Regions from separate parts of the Cellulomonas sp. P4_H4 genome, predicted to be linked through region 1. Evidence: riboswitches for the same ligand, from Rfam matches in the RefSeq annotation. Region 1 holds a riboswitch; each other region holds the start of a gene.

Region 1 (5,755 bases):
AACGACCACGCGAGGATCGTCACCGGCCCGGTGAGCATGCCCTTGACCGGCTTGCTGGTCAGCGACTGGGTGTACGACGTCCAGTCGACCGTGATCGGCTTCGGACGAGAGACGTCGCCCCACAGGATCGAGGGACGCGTGCAGCGCGAGCCATAGGACTGGACCCAGCCGTTCTGCGTCACAGCGAACCCGTCGAGGTTCTCCGCGAAGTACTGGACCATGTCGTTGCGCTCGGGCTCGCCGTGCACCAGCACGTCGAAGCCGATCTGCTCCTGCAGCTCGACGACGCGGCGGATCTCCGCCTTCATCTCCTCGTCGTACTGCGCCTCCGTCAGCTCGCCCTTGCCGAACGCGGCGCGCGCCTTGCGGATCTCGCCGGTCTGGGGGAACGAGCCGATGGTCGTCGTCGGCAGCGGCGGGAGGTTCAGGCGGGCGGCCTGCGCGACCTTGCGCTCGTCGAACGGACCGCGGTTGAACGCGTCCTCGCTGAGGGCGGCCGCGCGCTCGCGGACCGCGGGGACGACGACGCCGGGCGCCGTGCGACGCGAGTTGACCGCGTCGGTGGCGGCGAGCAGCTGCTCGTGGATGGCCTCGCGGCCCTCGGTCAGACCCTCGGCCAGCGTCACGACCTCGGCGACCTTCTCGTCGGCGAAGGCGAGCCAGCTCTTCAGCGTCTCGTCGAGCGTCGGCTCGTCGGTGGTCGTGTGCGGGACGTGGAACAGCGACGTGGAGGTGCCGACGGTCACCGCGGCGGCGCCGAGGCCCTCCAGCTGCTCCAGGATCGCGAGCTTGGCGTCGAGGTCGGCGCGCCAGATGTTGTGACCGTCGATCACGCCGGCGACCAGCGTCTTGGTCTCGAGGCCGGGTACGGACTCGGTGGGCGCGCTGCCGCGGACGAGGTCGATGCCGATGGCGTCGACGTCGGTGGCCGCGAGCACCGGGAGCGCGGCGCCCAGGTCGCCGTACGGCGCGGCGACGAGGATCGCCGGGCGGTCGGTGAGGTCGGTGGCCAGGGCGCGGTACGCCTCGATGACCGCGGCGAGCAGCTGCTCGGCCGGGACCTCGATCGAGTCGGAGACCAGTGCGGGCTCCTCCAGCTGCACCCAGGTGGCACCCGCGGCGGCGAGGTCCTGGAGCAGAGCGGCGTAGACGGGCAGCAGGTCCTCGAGGCGGTCGATCGGCGCGAAGTCGTCGGGCGCACCCTCGGTCGACTTGGCCAGCGCGAGGTACGTGACGGGGCCGACGATGACCGGACGCGTCAGGACGCCGTCCGCGAGGGCCTCCTTGAACTCCCGCACGGGGCGGTCGCTCGCGTAGCGGAACGTGGTCTCGGGGCCGATCTCCGGGACCAGGTAGTGGTAGTTGGTGTCGAACCACTTGGTCATCTCGAGCGGCAGGTCGTCACCGCGGCCACGCGCCACGGTCGAGTAACCGGCCAGGTCGAGCGAGCCGTCCTCGGCGACGACGTCGGCGAAGCGGGCCGGGACGGCACCGACGACGGCGGTCGCGTCGAGCACGTGGTCGTAGAACGAGAAGGCGCTCGGGATCGCGGGAACGTCCTTGGGCAGGCCCAGCTCGACGAGGCGGTTGCGCGTGCGGCGACGCAGGTCGGCGGCCACAGCCTCCACGTCGTCGGCGCTCGACTTGCCGGCCCAGAATGACTCGATGGCCTTCTTGAGCTCACGGCGCGGTCCGATGCGCGGGTAGCCGAGCACGGAGCCGGCGGGGAACTTCGGGGTCTCGCTCATGGTTTTCAGTCCCTCGAGGGTCGGGCGGTTGCCGTGACCTGCGGCCCGCTGGCCAGGTCGGGAGCTGTCCGAGCTCCGCCGTCGAGGTGTGCACCCTCGAGCAGGTCAAGTACGGCATGGTGCTGGTTGAACGTGTAGAGGTGGACGCCGGGAGCCCCGCCGTCCAGGACGCCGTTGACCAGGTCGACGCTGGCACGGATGCCCCGGCGGTGCCGGTCGAGCTCGTCGTCGGCGGAGCCGAGCAGGTCGAACAGTCGCTCGGGCACCGGAACCCCGGTGAGGTCCTGCAGCCGCAGCAGGCGGGCCGGGTCTGTGGTCGGGATGATGCCCGGGATGATCGGGATGGTGACGCCGGCCTCGCGCGCCTCCTGGACGATCCCGAGGTAGTCCTCCGCCTCGAAGAACACCTGCGTGATCGCGAAGTCGGCGCCGGCCTCCTGCTTGGACAGCAGCGACGCGACGTCCTGGGCCCGCGTGCCACCGGTGGCGTGGTTCCCGCGGGGGAAGGCGGCGACGGCGACCGAGAGCGGACGGACGCGAGCCCGCACGGCCTGCGACGGGCTGTCCGCGCAGCGCTGCGCCTCGATCTGACGCAGCAGCTCGACCAGCTCGCCGGCGGTCTGGAGCCCGTCCGGGTGCGCGACCCAGTCGGTCTGGTCCGTGGGCGGGTCGCCGCGGAGCGCGAGGAACGAGCGGACGCCCTCGTCGAGGAACTCCTCGACGATCGTCGTGATCTCCTCGCGCGACGTGCCGACGCAGGTCAGGTGGGCGATCGGGTTCAGGGTCGTCTCGTGCAGCAGGCGGCTGACCAGCTGCCGCGTGGTGACGCGCGTCTTGCCCGAGGCGCCGTAGGTGACCGAGACGAAGTCCGGGTGCACCGACTCGAGCGCCTGGATCGTGGCCCACAGGCGCGGCGCCGCGTCAGGATTGCGCGGCGGGAAGAGCTCGAAGGAGATGGTGGGCCGGTCGTTGGCAGCCTGCGGGCGCGCGGCGGGCGCAACGTGCAGTCCGGGCGTGCGAGGTTCCACCGTCGCGGCGCTCACAGTGGGCCCTGCGAGGCGGGTCGTCCGGTACAACGGTGGTTCGGGGACATCTGGTTCTCTCCATCGTCCCTGGCGGAAGCACCCACACCCTCGTGAGAGGGGGGTTGCTGCGGCGTCGTGGAGCCAGGTCTCTCGGCCGCTCTGGATGGTAGCCGCGATGGTAGACCGGCGACCACATGGTGAGCAACCATGTTCGACGGGTGAGACGCGAGTGTCTCAGACCTCTCGGCGCGTCCCCAGCGACCCGTCGTCGCGCCCGCGCTTCTGTGACGGCACGTCGAACCACGACGTGGGCGATCCGGCCGGCACGAGGCGGAGCCCGTCGTGGACCGCGGCGAGGATCTCGACGTCCGGTTCGGCCGTCCCGGCCAACGCCTCTGCCGCGGCGCGCACGTCGTCGTGCCGCCCGTCGGGTTCGAGATCGTCTGCCACTCGCCGCACGATAGTGCGCAGAATCCCGCCTGCCGAGACGCTCGCCGACACATCACCCGCCACAAGCTGAGATCTCACCCGCGGCCCACGGCACGTCGCTCGAGCCGTCGGCCGGACCTCTACGGCGTGCCCGGGCGTTCGCCCTGGTCAAGCGTCTAGGTGGATCGCGCCAGCGGACGCTGTGGCCGCGAAGCGGCGGTGTCTACACGCTCCGAACCGTCGGGCAGGTCGCCAGATGATCGTCCACCACGCCGCACGCCTGCATCGCGGCGTACGCAGTCGTGGGTCCCACGAACCGGAAGCCGAGCGACTTGAGCTCCTTGGCCAGGGCCTTCGACTCGGCGGTGATCGCGGGGACGTCGGTCCAGGTGGACGGCCGGACCCAGTCGGTGCGGTCGGGGGCGTGCGACCACAGGACGGCGTCGAGCGATCCGCCGGACGCGTGCAGCTCGCGCAGTGCCCGGCCGTTCGCGATCGTCGCCTCGATCTTGGCCCGGTTGCGCACGATCCCGGCGTCGGCCATCAGCCGTGCGACGTCGTCGTCACCGAACTCGGCCACACGCTCCGGGTCGAAGTCCGCGAACGCGGCCCTGAAGGCGGGACGCTTGCGCAGCACGGTGATCCACGCGAGCCCGGACTGGAAGCCCTCGAGCGCGAACCGCTCGAACAGGGCGTGCTCGCCGTGCACCGACTTGCCCCACTCCTCGTCGTGGTACTGCTCGTAGAGCGGGTTGCCGTCGCCGAAGCAGCGGCCGGTCAGGGTCGGCACGTCGACCAGCAGGGTTCGCGGTGCGTCTACCGGTGGGGCATCGGGAGAGGTCATGCCTCGAGTCTGTCGGGTGCGTCCGACACCTGGACGGGTCCAGGCGGCAGCACCCGCCGGGCCGGGGGCTGTGGGTGGCTCGCGGCGACGGTCACGAGCCGCTCGATGCCGTCGAGGATCAGCTGCGTACCGAAGTCGAGGGAGTCGTCCCCGGGCTCCTCGGACGGGCCCCACGAGAACGCGCCTGACGACGCGGCCCGCACGAGGGCGGGGTGGGACGCCGGTGTGGCGAGCATGCCGATGAGCTCACCGAGATCCGGGGCCTCGCCGTCCGCGGGGCCGACGGCGGCGGTGCGCGCCTGGGACGACAGCTGCTCGCTGATCCGCAGCTGGTCGAGCGCGTGCGTCGACAGCACCCCGATCGCACCGACCTTCTGCCGCTCCGTCAGCGGCGTCTCCTCCAGCGCGGCGAGCATGCCCTCCATCCAGGCGAGGCGACCCGGACCGATCGCGTGCAGCACGGTCGTGGTGCGCGCGAGCCACGGGTGCGCCCGCAGGATCGGCTGCTGGATGGCGAGGATGAGCTCGAGCCGCTCGCGCCAGCCACCCAGCTCGGGCCCGGTGGGGGGCGGCGAACCGCCGGCACGGTCGGACATCAGGCTCAGCACCTCGTCCTTGGACGAGACGTACCGGTAGAGCGACATCGTCGTGAACCCGAGCGACTCGGCCAGTCGCGCCATCGAGACGGCGTCCAGTCCCTCGGCGTCGGCCAGGGCGATGCCGGCATCGGCGATCTGCTCGAGCGTGAGCCCGGGCCGGGGGCCGGGGCGACCGACGGCGGGTGCGCGCCACAGCACGGCGATCCCCGGTGGCAGGTCGGCCGCGAGCGCGGGTTGCTCGTCGTCGGGCGCCGTCGAGTGCGCGACACGGACGGCCTGCCGGCGGGCCTTCTCGGCGTCACGGGCGGCCCGCTGCTGGGCGAGGGACGCGGTGCGCTCGGCACGCTCGGCCTCTCGGAGCTGACGCGCGACCTCACGCGCCGCATCCCGTGCTTCGCGCTCCTGACGTTCGCGCGCCTCGCGCTCGCGCTTCTCCTGGTCCGCGGCGGCGCGCACCCGGTCGCGCTCGCGGCGTTCGGCGTCCCGCTGAGCGTCACGCTCTGCCTTCTCGGCGTCCCGACGAGCGCGGTCGGCCTCCTTCGCCTCGGCGCGCTCGGCCTTCTCCCGGTCGCGTCGGAGCGCCTCGGCCTCGCGTCGTGCTTCCTCGATGTCGTCCACGACACCTCCTTGACCGTCGATCCTACAAGTGTGTATGACGTACACACACAGTTTATGCCATACACAAACGAGAGGAACCTGCGATGAGCGCACCCGTCGTCGTCGCCCGTGGACTGCGCAAGTCCTACGGCGACCTCACCGTGCTTGACGGCGTCGACCTCGACGTCGCCCAGGGCGAGGTGCTCGCGCTGCTCGGACCCAACGGGGCAGGCAAGACCACCACCGTCCGCATCCTGTCCACGCTGGTGAAGCCCGACGCCGGAACCGCGTACGTCGCGGGCAAGGACGTCGTGCGACAGCCCGCGGACGTCCGAGCGGCGATCAGCCTCACGGGGCAGTTCGCGGCCGTCGACGAGCTGCTGACCGGCGTCGAGAACCTGCGGCTCATGGCGCGGCTGGCGCACCTCGATCGCCGCGAGGTCCGCACCCGCAGCGACGAGCTGCTGGAGCTGTTCGACCTCACGGACGCCGCCCGCAGGGTCGTGAAGACCT
Region 2 (5,755 bases), on a different contig from region 1:
CGGGAGGCCACCGGCCGTCGTCGAGACCTTCAGGACGCCGGCCTCCTTGATCGCGTCGGGCAGCAGCGCGATCGCGTCGGCCGACTCGGTGGAGTGGATGCGGTCCTGGTCGGGGCTCGTGTTGATGGTCAGACCGGCGGCGGCAGACGCGGAGCCGGCGGGCTCGGCGGCGACGTCGTCTTCCGCGGCGGCCGATCCGCTGCACGCGGCGAGCGCCAGCAGGGGCGCGACGGCCAGTGCGCTCAGGAGCCGGGAGCGTCGGAGGGGTGTGGTCACGGGAGTGTCTCTCTTTCGGTGGGTGCGCGAGGGCGCGCGGGTGTGCGGGGACGGTCAGGGGTGTGTTCGGGCGGAGGAGCTAGAGCACCTTGTCCAGGAAGGCTCGGGTGCGGGCGTGCCGGGGGGCGTCGAGCACCTGGGACGGCGGTCCCTGCTCGACGATCCGGCCGCTGTCCATGAAGACGATCGAGGTGGCGACCTCGCGGGCGAAGCCGATCTCGTGCGTCACGACGACGAGCGTCGTGCCGGTCGCGGCGAGGTCCCGGATGACGTCGAGAACCTCACCGACCAGTTCCGGGTCGAGCGCGGACGTCGGCTCGTCGAAGAGCACGACCGCCGGCTTGACCGCGAGGGCCCGAGCGATCGCCACCCGCTGCTGCTGCCCGCCGGACAGCTGGCGGGGGTAGGCGTCGGCCTTGTCGGAGAGCCCGACGCGTTCGAGCAGGGCGCGCGCCTCGACGACCACCTCGGCGCGGGGGCGGTGCTGGGCCGAGATCGGGGCCTCGATGACGTTCTCGAGCGCGGTCAGGTGCGGGAAGAGGTTGAAGTTCTGGAACACGAACCCGATCCGGGTCCGCTGCGCCAGGACGTCCTTCTCCTTGAGCTCCTGCAGCGCCCCGTCGGAGCGTCGCTTGTAGCCGATGAGGTCGCCGTCCACCGAGATGAGCCCGCGGTCCACCTTCTCCAGGTGGTTGATCACGCGCAGCAGCGTCGACTTGCCCGAGCCCGACGGACCGAGGATCACGGTGACCTCGCCCGGCTGGACGGTCAGGTCGATGCCGTCGAGCACCTCGAGCGTCCCGTAGGCCTTGTGCACGCCACGCACCTCGACGAGTCCGGCGGCCATCAGAACCCTCCCTCGTTGGTGGGGCGACCGGTGCGGACCAGTGCGTTGCGGGCAGCACGCCCGTAGCTGGGCGGTAGATCTCGGGGCAACGGTCTGCCCGTGAGCCGCGACCAGGTGACGCCCAGTCCCCAGCGAGCCTTCTGGATCGGGGTCGGCGGCAGCTGACGCAGGGCCCCCTTGGCGTAGTGCCGCTCCAGGTAGTACTGGATGACCGTCAGGACGGTGGTCACGACGAGGTACCAGATGCCCGCGACGATGAGCAGCGGGACCACGCGCTGGTTCCGGCCGTAGATGACACCGACGATGTAGAACAGCTCGCCGTACGCGAGGACGTAGACCACCGAGGTGCCCTTGACCAGGCCGATGATCTCGTTGACGGCGGTCGGGACGATCGTCCGCATGGCCTGCGGCAGGATGATCCGCCGCTGCTGGCGACGTCTCGGCAGTCCGAGGGCGGCGGCCGCCTCGTGCTGGCCCTGGTCGACACCGATGATCCCGGCGCGGATGATCTCGGACGCGTAGGCCGCCTGCGAGAGCCCGAGCCCCAGGACCGCGGCGCCGAACTTGTCGATCACGGACAGCGTGTCGAGCTCGACGAACGACGGACCGAACGGCACCCCGAGCGTCAGGTGCGGGTACAGGTAGGCGAGGTTGTACCAGAGCAGGAGCTGCAGGATCAGGGGCACGGACCGGAAGATCCAGATGTAGCCCCAGGCCACGGACCGCAGCAGCGGCGACTTGGACAGCCGCATCAGCGCGAGCACCGTGCCGAGCCCGAAGCCGACCACGGCGGCCGCGGCGGTGAGCCGGAGGGTGCCCCACAGGCCGTCGAGCACGGACGGCCACGTCAGGTACTGCCAGACGATGCTCCACTCCCACCTGGGGTTGGAGACGAGCGAGCTGACGACCATCGCGAGCAGGACGGCGACGATCGCGGTGGCCACCCAGCGGGCGGGGTGGCGGGCGGCGTAGACGCGGGGTTCGTCGTGGACGACGACGTCAGACAGGTCCGGCTGGACGTCGTCCTTGTGCAGGAAGGCGGTGGACACGGGTACTCCGGGGTTCGGGGGGCTGCTTGCGGGAGCTACGGCTGCGGGGCGTCGTGCTCCGGACAGAGCCACTTCTCGAACGCCAGCGGGCCGATCTCCTCCGGGGGGAGGGTGGTGTCGAACAGGGGGTGCCAGCCGGTCGCCAGGTACAGCGCAGCGGCCTCGGGCTGCCGCGGACCGGTGGTCAGGTACAGGCGCTCGTAGCCGGCCGCGGCCGCACGATCCTCGAGCTCGGCGAGGACGAGCCGGGCGAGCCCACGGCGACGGTGCGCCGAGCTCGTCCAGATCCGCTTGTACTCAGCCGTGCGGACGGTCGGCAGACCGTCCTCGTCGCGCGTGCCGGGCCGGCTGAGAAGGTCTGCCGAGCCGAGCTCGGGCTCGGCACGCAGCCGGAAGGCGCCGCCGGCCACCGGGACCTCGTCCTCCAGGATCAGGACGAGGTCGCCGTCGGGAGCCGCGAACTGCTCCGCGGGATACCGCTCGAGCTCGGTGCGCAGGTCGGCCTCGGTGAAGAACTCGCTGTAGCGGGTCAGGTACTCGACCGCCAGCTCGTCGAGCATGGGCCGCACGGCCGGGTCGCTCAACGCGTAGGAGCGCACGACGCGCTCGTCGGTGGTCGTCATGCCGTGGCCGCGTACGTGTGAGCTGCGGCGGCGCCCGCGGTGCTGTGCAGGCCGAGCGTGTCGCGGAACGTCCGGCCGGGGTACTCGGACCGGAAGGCGTCCGCCGCTCGCAGGACCGGCAGCACTCCGTCGACAAGGGCGACCAGGTCGGTCTGCACGGACGCCGGCCGGACGGTGAAGCCGTCGACCGCGTCGGCGTCGAGCCAGTCGGTGACCAGGTCGGCGAATCCGGTGGACGTGCCGACGAACGCGAGCGAGCCGGTGTCCCAGCTGACGCCCTCGAGGTCGGTGAGCATGTCGAGGCGGGCCTGCGCGCTCGCGGTGTCCGGGCCGACGATCAGGTAGACGTCGACCAGGACGCGCACGTCGCGCGGGTCGCGACCGGCGGCGACGACCGCGCTCAGCACACGGGCGCGGGTCTGCGCGGCCTCGTCACGAGTCGTCGCGCGGATGCGCACCACGTCGGCGTACCGGCCGGCGAGGTCGATCTCGGGGGGCGTCGTGGCCCGCACGACGACGGGCGGGCGGCCCTGCGCGGGACGGGCGGTCGCCTTCGGCTTGCCGGCGGCGAAGTTCACGCCGTCGTGCGTGGTGAACCGCGGACGGACCACGGGCAGGTCGTCGGCGCTGTCCCAGAGCCGGCCGACCGTCGCGGCGGCGTCGGCGGCACCCTGCACCGCTGCCGCGTGCGCGGACGTGGACCGCGGACCGGCGGTCGGCACCTCGTCGAGACGCGTGCTCCAGCCGACCTGCCACCCGGCGCGACCACCGCTGGCCTGGTCGATCGTCGCGATCGCGGTCGAGATGTGCGCGGGGGCCGTGTGCGTGGTGCCGACGGCCGCGACGATCCCGATGCCCTGCGTGCGGGGGGCCAGCCGACCCGCGACGAGGGCTGCGTCGAGGCGGCTCGTGCTGCCGCCGGGGTGCAGCGCGAAGTCGTCGTCGAACACGACGAAGTCGAGCGCGCCACGCTGGGCGACGGCGACGAGCTCCTCGAGCCGGCCGGCGTCGAAGAGGCGCTGACCCTGGGAGCCGTGGGTGCGCCAGGCGGCGGCACGGGCGCCGGTGTCGGACAGGTCGACACCGAGATGGGCATGGGTGGACACAGGGGTATCCGTTCGTGTGGTGCGAGAGGTGGGGGCGCGCACGGTTTCGGGGTGCGGCGGGGCGCGCCCCGTCAGGGGGCGTGCGTGGGGTGGGACGGGGCTGCTAGGGGGTCAGCGACAACAGGAACGCGAGAGCATGGCGACGCCGCTGCTCGTGGAGCGGGTGGCTCCGATCGCGTTCATGGTCCGTCCTCTCGTCCCGGCGGGGCCGGGGCTCGCGTTGTTGCCGTGCGGGGGCTCGACGCCCTCCACGACCAGGTCCTCATCCGGGGCACCCCGCCACGCGGAGGGTTGCCATCCAGCTAGCCGGAGCTTCGCGCTGGAAATCTTGACCTTGTTGGTAGGAATTTAGGCGGCATGATTCCGGCACGTCAAATGGCTGGCCACATCGTGAGATCGGACATCGGCCCTGGTCACGCGGTGTTGGTCAGCAGGTCGCCTACACGTACTCGTGACGACGCAGCCACCGCATCGCCGCGGCACCCCAGATCGGGGGCAGGTAGAACGTCACGAGCCGGAACGTGATGGCCGTGGAGATCGCGATCGCACTGGGGACGCCGATCGCCTGCAGGCAGAGCGTGAGTGCCGCCTCGGAGACTCCCACGCCGCCCGGGATGGGCATGAGGCCGGAGAACAGCGACACGGCCGTGTTGATGAGGATCAGCTGGGAGAAGTGCGCGCTCTCCCCGAACGCGTGCAGGCACAGGCCCAGGACCGCGGCCTGGAGGAGCTGGGCGCCGAGGTTCCCGCCGAGCATCGCCGCGACCTTGCCGGGCCTGCGAAGGACGCCGAGCGAGGACTGCGCCGCGTGGACCTGGCCCGCGAGCGACGCCCGGATCCGCGGGACGATCGCCGTGACCCGGTGGCGCAGCTGCGGGACGACGAGGGTGACGACGACGCCGATCACGACCAGCGCGATCAGTGCCGCGAGCAGGGACGGGCTCGTCGACCCGTCATCCGAGCCGCTCGACCCCGTCAGGACACTCTCGCTGAAGCCGGGCAGCCCGCTGACCAGGACGACCAGGATCAGGCCGACCTCCACGACGAACCCGCTGACGCTGTCGATGAGCCCGAACGAGAGGGCTGTGGCGGCGGGGATGCCGAACTTCTGGAAGAAGCGGACCTCGAGCGCGAGCCGGGCTGCGGTCGCGGGGATGACCAGCGAGATGAACTGGATCGCGTACTGCAGCATGAGGACCGGGAAGTACCGCAGACGTGCGAGCGAGGCGCCCAGCGTCGCGCCGGCCGTCGAGGCCGGGATGAGCGGACAGAGCAGCAGCGCGGCGACGACCCAGGCCCAGCTCGCCGAGCCCAGCGCTTCGGCGACGCTGGCGACATCGATGCCGACGAGCAGCGAGACGACGAAGTACACCAGGAGCCCGACGAGCAGGAGCTTCCCGACCGACGCCGGCGTCACGCGTCGCAGACGTTCCAGCGGTGGTTCGTCGACCCCAGCGGCCGCGATGGCGCCCGCCCGCAGCTCGTCGATGGTCCAGCTCCGCGCCCGGACGTCCGCTCGTGTCCCGTGCCCGAGCGCGGCGGGCTGCAGGTACGGCAGCACGTCTGCCAGGCCACCGGCGCCGAGCGCGTCCAGCGCCGCGGCGACAGCCCGGTCCGGTCCGACGACCAGGGCCGTCGCGACGAGCAGCCGAGCCCGGTCGGTGCGCAGGTCACCGTCGTCGGAGGCCGACGCCGCCGCGTCGAAGTCGGCCAGGGCCACGGCGCCGTCGGGGCGGACGACGACCCGGGCACCGTCGATCTGACCGTGGCTGATGCCCGCGCCGTTCAGCGTGACCACCGCGCGCCACATCTCCGCGAGCAGGCCGTCGTCCAGGCCGTCGGGCTCGAGCTCCG
Region 3 (5,755 bases), on a different contig from region 1:
GGCTGCTCCTCGAGCCACGTCGCCAGGCGCAGGGCCGACGCGGTCTGGTGCCTGACGCGCAGCGAGAGGGTCTCGAGGCCCTTGAGCAGGACCCAGGCGTTGAACGCGGACATCGACGGGCCGGTGTTCCGGATGAGCGTCTGCACCGGGCCGTGGATGTACTCGTCGGTGCCCAGGATCGCGCCGCCGAGCACTCGCCCCTGACCGTCGATGTGCTTCGTGGCGGAGTAGACGATCACGTCGGCGCCGAAGTCGAGCGGGCGCGAGAGCACGGGCGTGGCGAAGACGTTGTCGACGATGACCAGGGCGCCCGCCGCGTGCGCGAGCTTGGTGACCGCCGCGATGTCGACCAGGTCCTGCATCGGGTTCGACGGCGTCTCGAAGAAGACGACGTCGGCGGGCGTCGAGAGCGCCTCCTCCCACTGCGACAGCACGTGCCCGTCGACGTAGTCCGTCGTCACGCCCCACTGGGCGAAGACCTCCTCGAAGAGCACGACGGTCGACCCGAAGAGCGCACGGGCCGCGACGACGCGGGAGCCCGCCTTGGCGACCGCCGCGATGGCGGTGAACACGGCGGACATGCCGCTCGCCGTCGCGAAGGCGGCCTCGGCGCCGTCGAGCAGGCGCAGGCGCTCCTCGAAGGTCGAGACCGTCGGGTTGTTGTAGCGCGAGTACAGGAACCGGTCGTACTCGCCGGCGAACGCGGACTCGGCCTGTGCGGCGTCGTCGTAGACGTATCCCTGCGTCAGGAACAGCGCCTCGGACATCTCCTGGAACTGGGACCGCACCAGCCCGCCGCGCACGGCGAGCGTGTCGGGGCGCAGCGTGCTTCGTTCGACCCGCTTCTCGTCCCAGTCGCCGGGACCCGGCACGCGGGGGCTCACCGCTGCCGCCACGGCAGGCCGGCAGCGCGCCAGCCCGAGTGCCCACGGTGCCCGTCGGCGCCCACGTCGCCCTCGAAGCCCTCGAGCACGTTGTACGCCGGACCGAGCCCGGCTGCGGTGGCCGCGTTTGCGGCGGCGATCGAGCGCACGCCCGAGCGGCACAGGAAGACGATCGGACGCCCGTCGCCGGGCGCGAGCCCGACCTCGCTGAGCTGCTTGAGGAACTGCGGGTTCGGGCGCCCGGACGGGTAGGTGACCCACTCGACGAGCGCGGCCCGGCCGTCGATCGAGGACCCGTCGGGGATGCCGACGTACGCCCACTCGGCGTCGGTGCGGACGTCCACGAGCAGCGCGCTCGAGTCGGACGTCAGGAGGTCCCAGGCCTGCTGGGGGGTCAGGTCGCCGGCGTAGCTCATGCGGGCCTCGTCTCGTGGGTGGGGCGGGGAAGGACGACGGCCTGCGCGACGACCACGCGCGTCCCGTCGAAGGTGGCGGCCGGGCCGCCGTGCAGGACGTAGCCGTTAGCCAAGGCTTCTGAGACGCGCTCGCAGAATGCAAGGTCGTCCGGGCCGCTGAGCAGCCGGTAGAGAAGTCGTTCGGTCACGTGCGGGAACCTCCATCGGTCCTGGCGGTAGCACCCTCGACCAGGCACCTGTCGGTGCATGCGGGTTGCTGCGGCGTCGTCGAGCCAGATCTCTCAGCCGCTCTGGATGGTGTCGGTGATGCTAGTGCGACGCCTCGACGTTTCCAACTGGTGGTATCGAAGTCTTGCCATCCGAGATGAATCGGATCACGCGTTGACAGTCCTGCGGGGCTGCGGGGACCCTCTTCTCAGGTCATGAGCGCCAGCGTCAAGCCCCGGCTCGCTGGCCGGCAACCCTCCTCCGCGGTGGGGTGCCCCGGGTGACGACCTGGCTGTGCTCCGTCCGGAGCACGGCAAGCGCGGGGTCCACCGGCTGTTGGTCGGCTGAAGAGTGGCCCTCGAGACCTGTCGGAGGACCATCATGACCGCAACCGTCGAGCGCCTCTCGTGTGTGGACGTCGATGCGGTGGGCGCCCTGCTCCCCGTCGTCGGCGGCAACACCACCGTTCCTCTCGTCGACGGCACGCAGCGCGTCTACGCCAACCTCGACTACGCGGCGAGCGCCCCGGCTCTCGACGCCGTCGCCGCGCGCGTGACCGAGGTCCTGCCGCTGTACGCGTCCGTGCACCGCGGTGCCGGCTACCTGTCCCAGGTGTCCACGGCCCTGTACGAGTCCGCACGCCAGACGATCGCGCGCTTCGTGGACGCCCGTCCCGACGACGTCGCGATCATCACCCGCAACACCACCGACTCGCTCAACCTGCTCGCGCGGGTCGTCCCGCAGGGCTCCCGGGTTCTCGTCCTCGACATCGAGCACCACGCCAACCTGCTGCCCTGGGTGCACTCGGGCGACGGTCACGGCCACTCGACGACGATCCTGCCGATCGCGCGCACCGTGGCGGAGACGCTCTCCAAGCTTCGCGACGAGCTCGCCCGCCAGCACTACGCGCTCCTGACCGTCACGGGCGCCTCCAACGTCACCGGTGAGTCGCTGCCGCTCGACGAGGTCATCTCCCTCGCGCACGCCGAGGGCACGCGCGTCGCTGTCGACGGTGCCCAGCTGGTGCCCCACCGCGGCTTCTCGCTCGCGGCCACCGATGCGGACTACATCGCGTTCTCGGGGCACAAGACCTACGCGCCGTTCGGGGCCGGTGCCCTGGTCGGCCGTCGCGACTGGCTCGACACCGGCTCGCCGTACCTCGCAGGGGGAGGTGCGGTGCGCGACGTCCGGACCGACCGCACGGTCTGGCAGCCCGCGCCGGCGCGCCACGAGGCCGGCTCGCCCAACGTGATCGGTGCGATCGCGCTCGCGGAGGCCTGCGACCAGCTCGCCGCACTGCCCGCCGGTGCGCTCGGCGCGCACGAGGATGCCCTCCGGTCCCGGCTCGTCGCGGGTCTGGCCGCGATCGACGGCGTCGATATCGCGCGCATCTGGCCCGACTCGGCGGCACCCGTCGGCGTGCTCACCTTCACGGTGCCCGGCCACAACCCCGGCCTCGTCGCCGCGTACCTGTCGGCCGAGCACGGCATCGGTGTCCGCGACGGCCGCTTCTGCGCCCACCCGCTCCTCGCGCACCTCGACGCGTCCGACGGTGCGATCCGCGCGTCCGTCGGCGTCGGCACCACCAGTGAGGCTGTCGACCGTCTGATCTCCGCGCTGACCACCTACCTGACGGACGGCCCGAGCTCCGGCTACGAGGTCGTCGACGGCTGCTGGGCGGTCGTCGAGGACACCCGCCCGCTCGTCGCCGTGCACGGCCTGGACCACCTGGCAGCCACGGCCGCGGCAGCCTGCGGCCCGGCCCTGGACGACTAGCCGCCGGCCCCAGGCGGCAGCCCTGGCTGCCGACCGCTGGTCGGCCAGCTGCCCACCCGCAGCCACGAGACCGTCAGTCCCACACGAGCCCGGCAGTTCCACGTGCCGGTCTCGTGTCGGAGTGACGGTCTCGACGGCGACGCGACGCCATCGGGTGCGACATCGGCCGCGTTGTGACCGCGTGCATCCGTCGCGCGGGGTGGCCGGGAAGTGGGTGCAGGGCGTCCGACCGGGTGCCCGCGCGGTGCGGCGCTGGGGCGTCGGCCGTGAACCCTCGTCCGTAGGAGCCCATCATGAGGATCCGCCGCACTCTGTCCGCCCTGGTCGTCGCCGGTCTCGCCGCGGGAGGTGGACTCGCGCTCGCGCCGGCCGCGTCGGCCGCCCCAGGAACGTCGAGCCTTGCGGCACTGCTGGCGTCGGACGGCGACACGTTCGACCGCAGCTGGTACGACTTCGACATCCTCGACCAGGCCGTCGCCGCGGTGCTGGCTGCCAAGCCCGCCAGCCCGGTGGCGGTGCTCGCGGACGGCACGGTGCCGCTGACCGCGTTCGTGCCGAACGACCGTGCGTTCCAGCTGCTGGCGTGGGACCTCACGCACCACTGGTACGGCAGCGAGCAGAAGGTGCTGACGGCGCTGGCCGGCGCCGTAGGCATCGACGCGATCGAGCAGGTGCTGCTGTACCACGTCGTCCCGGGCGTGACGATCGACTCGTCGGCCGCGCTGGCGTCGGACAACGCGGTGCTGACGACGGCGCAGGGTGGCACGTTCCAGGTGGACGTCCTGAGCAAGCGGCTCGCCCTGGTGCAGCTCAAGGACCAGGACCGCAACGACCTGAACCCGTTCCTGATCCGCCGCCAGCTCGACCTCAACGCGGGCAACGTCCAGATCGCCCACGCGATCACCTTCGTGCTGCGCCCGGCCGACCTCTGACCGAGGATGGATGCAGGTGAGCAGTCGTCGGGCTCCGAGACCCGGCGGCTGCCGCCGCGTCAGGCCAGGGGTGTGACGGTCCCCGTCAGGTGCGGCACCGCGGTCCAGGCCGCGATCTCGAAGCCCCGCTCGAGCGCACCGACATGCACCGACACCGTCGACGGCAGCAGGACCGGCTTCGAGAACTCGACGGACCAGTCGAACGCGTCGCCTCGTGCTGCGCCGACGGCCGCGAGTGCGAGCGACGCCGTGTACATGCCGTGGGCGATCGCACGAGGGAAGCCGAACGCCTTGGCGGCCAAGGACGACATGTGGATCGGGTTGCGGTCGCCGGAGACCGCCGCGTACCGGCGCCCGGTGTCTGCGGCGAGCACCCACTGAGCGGTCGGCACGGGCGCCTGGAACGGCGGGCGCTCGTCGGACGCACCCTCGCCCTGCAGGAACACGCCCTTCGCCAGGTACGTCGACACGCCTCGCCAGGTGACGTCGTCGCCGACCGAGACCGTGGTCACGAGGTCGACCTGCGTGCCGGTGCGGTGTGCACGCAGGTTCGCCGCGGTGGCCCGGACGTCGAACGTGTCCGCGAGCGAGAGCGGGCGGTGCTGCGTGACCTGGTTGGACAGGTGGACGAGGCCGGCCAACGGCAGCGGGAAGTCCGAGCGTGCCATGACGGCCGTCGCGACGGGGAACGCGAGCACGTGCACGAACCCTGCGGGCAGCAGGTCGCTCGCGGACTCCCCGAGCAGGTGCTGGTACTCGGTCAGGTGGGCGGCCTGGGCCCGGACCGATCGGACGACGTACTCGACGTCGGGCAGCTCGCGCTCCCTGCGTCGTCGCAAGGTCGACGCGGCACCGCGCGCGTACAACCCGCCGAGCCCGGGCACGCCAGGCAGGACGACGACGGTCACTGACCCACCAGGTTCTGCCCGCACACCCGCAGCACGCGGCCCACGATGCCACCGGCGGCGGGTGAGGCCAGGAACGCGACGGTCTCGGCCACGTCGACGGGCTGACCGCCCTGCTGCAAGGAGTTGAGCCGCCGGGCGACCTGCCGCGTGACCGCGGGGATGCGTGCGGTCATCTCGGTCTCGATGAACCCGGGCGCCACGGCGTTCGCGGTCCCCCCGAAGGTCTCGAGCAGAGGTGCGGTCGCGCGGACCATGCCGATCACGCCGCCCTTGGACGCCGCGTAGTTCGACTGGCCGCGGTTGCCCGCGATGCCCGAGGTCGAGGCGAGCGAGACGATCCGCGGTGCGTCGGTGAAGTCTCCCGAGGTCAGCAGCGCCTCGTTGATCGCCAGCTGCGACGCGATGTTCACGGCGAGCACCGACTCCCACTTGTCCGGGGTCATGTTGGCCAGCAGCTTGTCGCGCGTGATCCCGGCGTTGTGCACGACGATGTCGATCCGCCCGTGCCGCTGCAACGTGTGCTCGAGGATCCGCGCGCCGGCGTCGGGTGCCGTCACGTCGAGCTGCAGGGCTGTCCCGCGCACGCGGTTCGCGACGGCGACGAGCTGCTCCCCGGCCGCGGGAACGTCGAC

Evidence for each region. A riboswitch is a leader RNA that binds a small molecule or an ion and turns the genes downstream of it on or off. The one in region 1 is predicted to bind S-adenosylmethionine.
Region 2: it holds a riboswitch for S-adenosylmethionine, as region 1 does, so the genes downstream of both, AC1DPN_RS01015 (LLM class flavin-dependent oxidoreductase) here and AC1DPN_RS17330 (methylenetetrahydrofolate reductase) in region 1, are expected to answer to the same signal.
Region 3: it holds a riboswitch for S-adenosylmethionine, as region 1 does, so the genes downstream of both, AC1DPN_RS01910 (aminotransferase class V-fold PLP-dependent enzyme) here and AC1DPN_RS17330 (methylenetetrahydrofolate reductase) in region 1, are expected to answer to the same signal.

The regions. Positions count from the first base shown of each region.
Region 1 covers NZ_JBFUKL010000007.1:14,386-20,140, reverse strand. Annotated here, with positions in the region: gene metE (5-methyltetrahydropteroyltriglutamate--homocysteine S-methyltransferase) at 1-1,748, opposite strand, end outside; gene AC1DPN_RS17330 (methylenetetrahydrofolate reductase) at 1,754-2,791, opposite strand; SAM riboswitch class I at 2,849-2,943, opposite strand; gene AC1DPN_RS17325 (hypothetical protein) at 3,008-3,223, opposite strand; gene AC1DPN_RS17320 (DNA-3-methyladenine glycosylase I) at 3,426-4,046, opposite strand; gene AC1DPN_RS17315 (TetR/AcrR family transcriptional regulator) at 4,043-5,263, opposite strand; gene AC1DPN_RS17310 (ATP-binding cassette domain-containing protein) at 5,347-5,755, shown strand, end outside.
Region 2 covers NZ_JBFUKL010000001.1:203,832-209,586, reverse strand. Annotated here, with positions in the region: gene AC1DPN_RS01035 (ABC transporter substrate-binding protein) at 1-276, opposite strand, end outside; gene AC1DPN_RS01030 (amino acid ABC transporter ATP-binding protein) at 356-1,123, opposite strand; gene AC1DPN_RS01025 (amino acid ABC transporter permease) at 1,123-2,157, opposite strand; gene AC1DPN_RS01020 (GNAT family N-acetyltransferase) at 2,208-2,795, opposite strand; gene AC1DPN_RS01015 (LLM class flavin-dependent oxidoreductase) at 2,792-3,901, opposite strand; SAM riboswitch class IV at 4,116-4,235, opposite strand; gene AC1DPN_RS01010 (lysylphosphatidylglycerol synthase domain-containing protein) at 4,341-5,755, opposite strand, start outside.
Region 3 covers NZ_JBFUKL010000001.1:365,525-371,279, forward strand. Annotated here, with positions in the region: gene AC1DPN_RS01895 (O-succinylhomoserine sulfhydrylase) at 1-872, opposite strand, end outside; gene AC1DPN_RS01900 (rhodanese-like domain-containing protein) at 881-1,300, opposite strand; partial or broken gene AC1DPN_RS01905 (DUF1737 domain-containing protein) at 1,327-1,488, opposite strand; SAM riboswitch class I at 1,498-1,601, opposite strand; SAM riboswitch class IV at 1,719-1,833, shown strand; gene AC1DPN_RS01910 (aminotransferase class V-fold PLP-dependent enzyme) at 1,889-3,283, shown strand; gene AC1DPN_RS01915 (fasciclin domain-containing protein) at 3,577-4,215, shown strand; gene AC1DPN_RS01920 (MaoC/PaaZ C-terminal domain-containing protein) at 4,275-5,123, opposite strand; gene AC1DPN_RS01925 (3-oxoacyl-ACP reductase) at 5,120-5,755, opposite strand, start outside.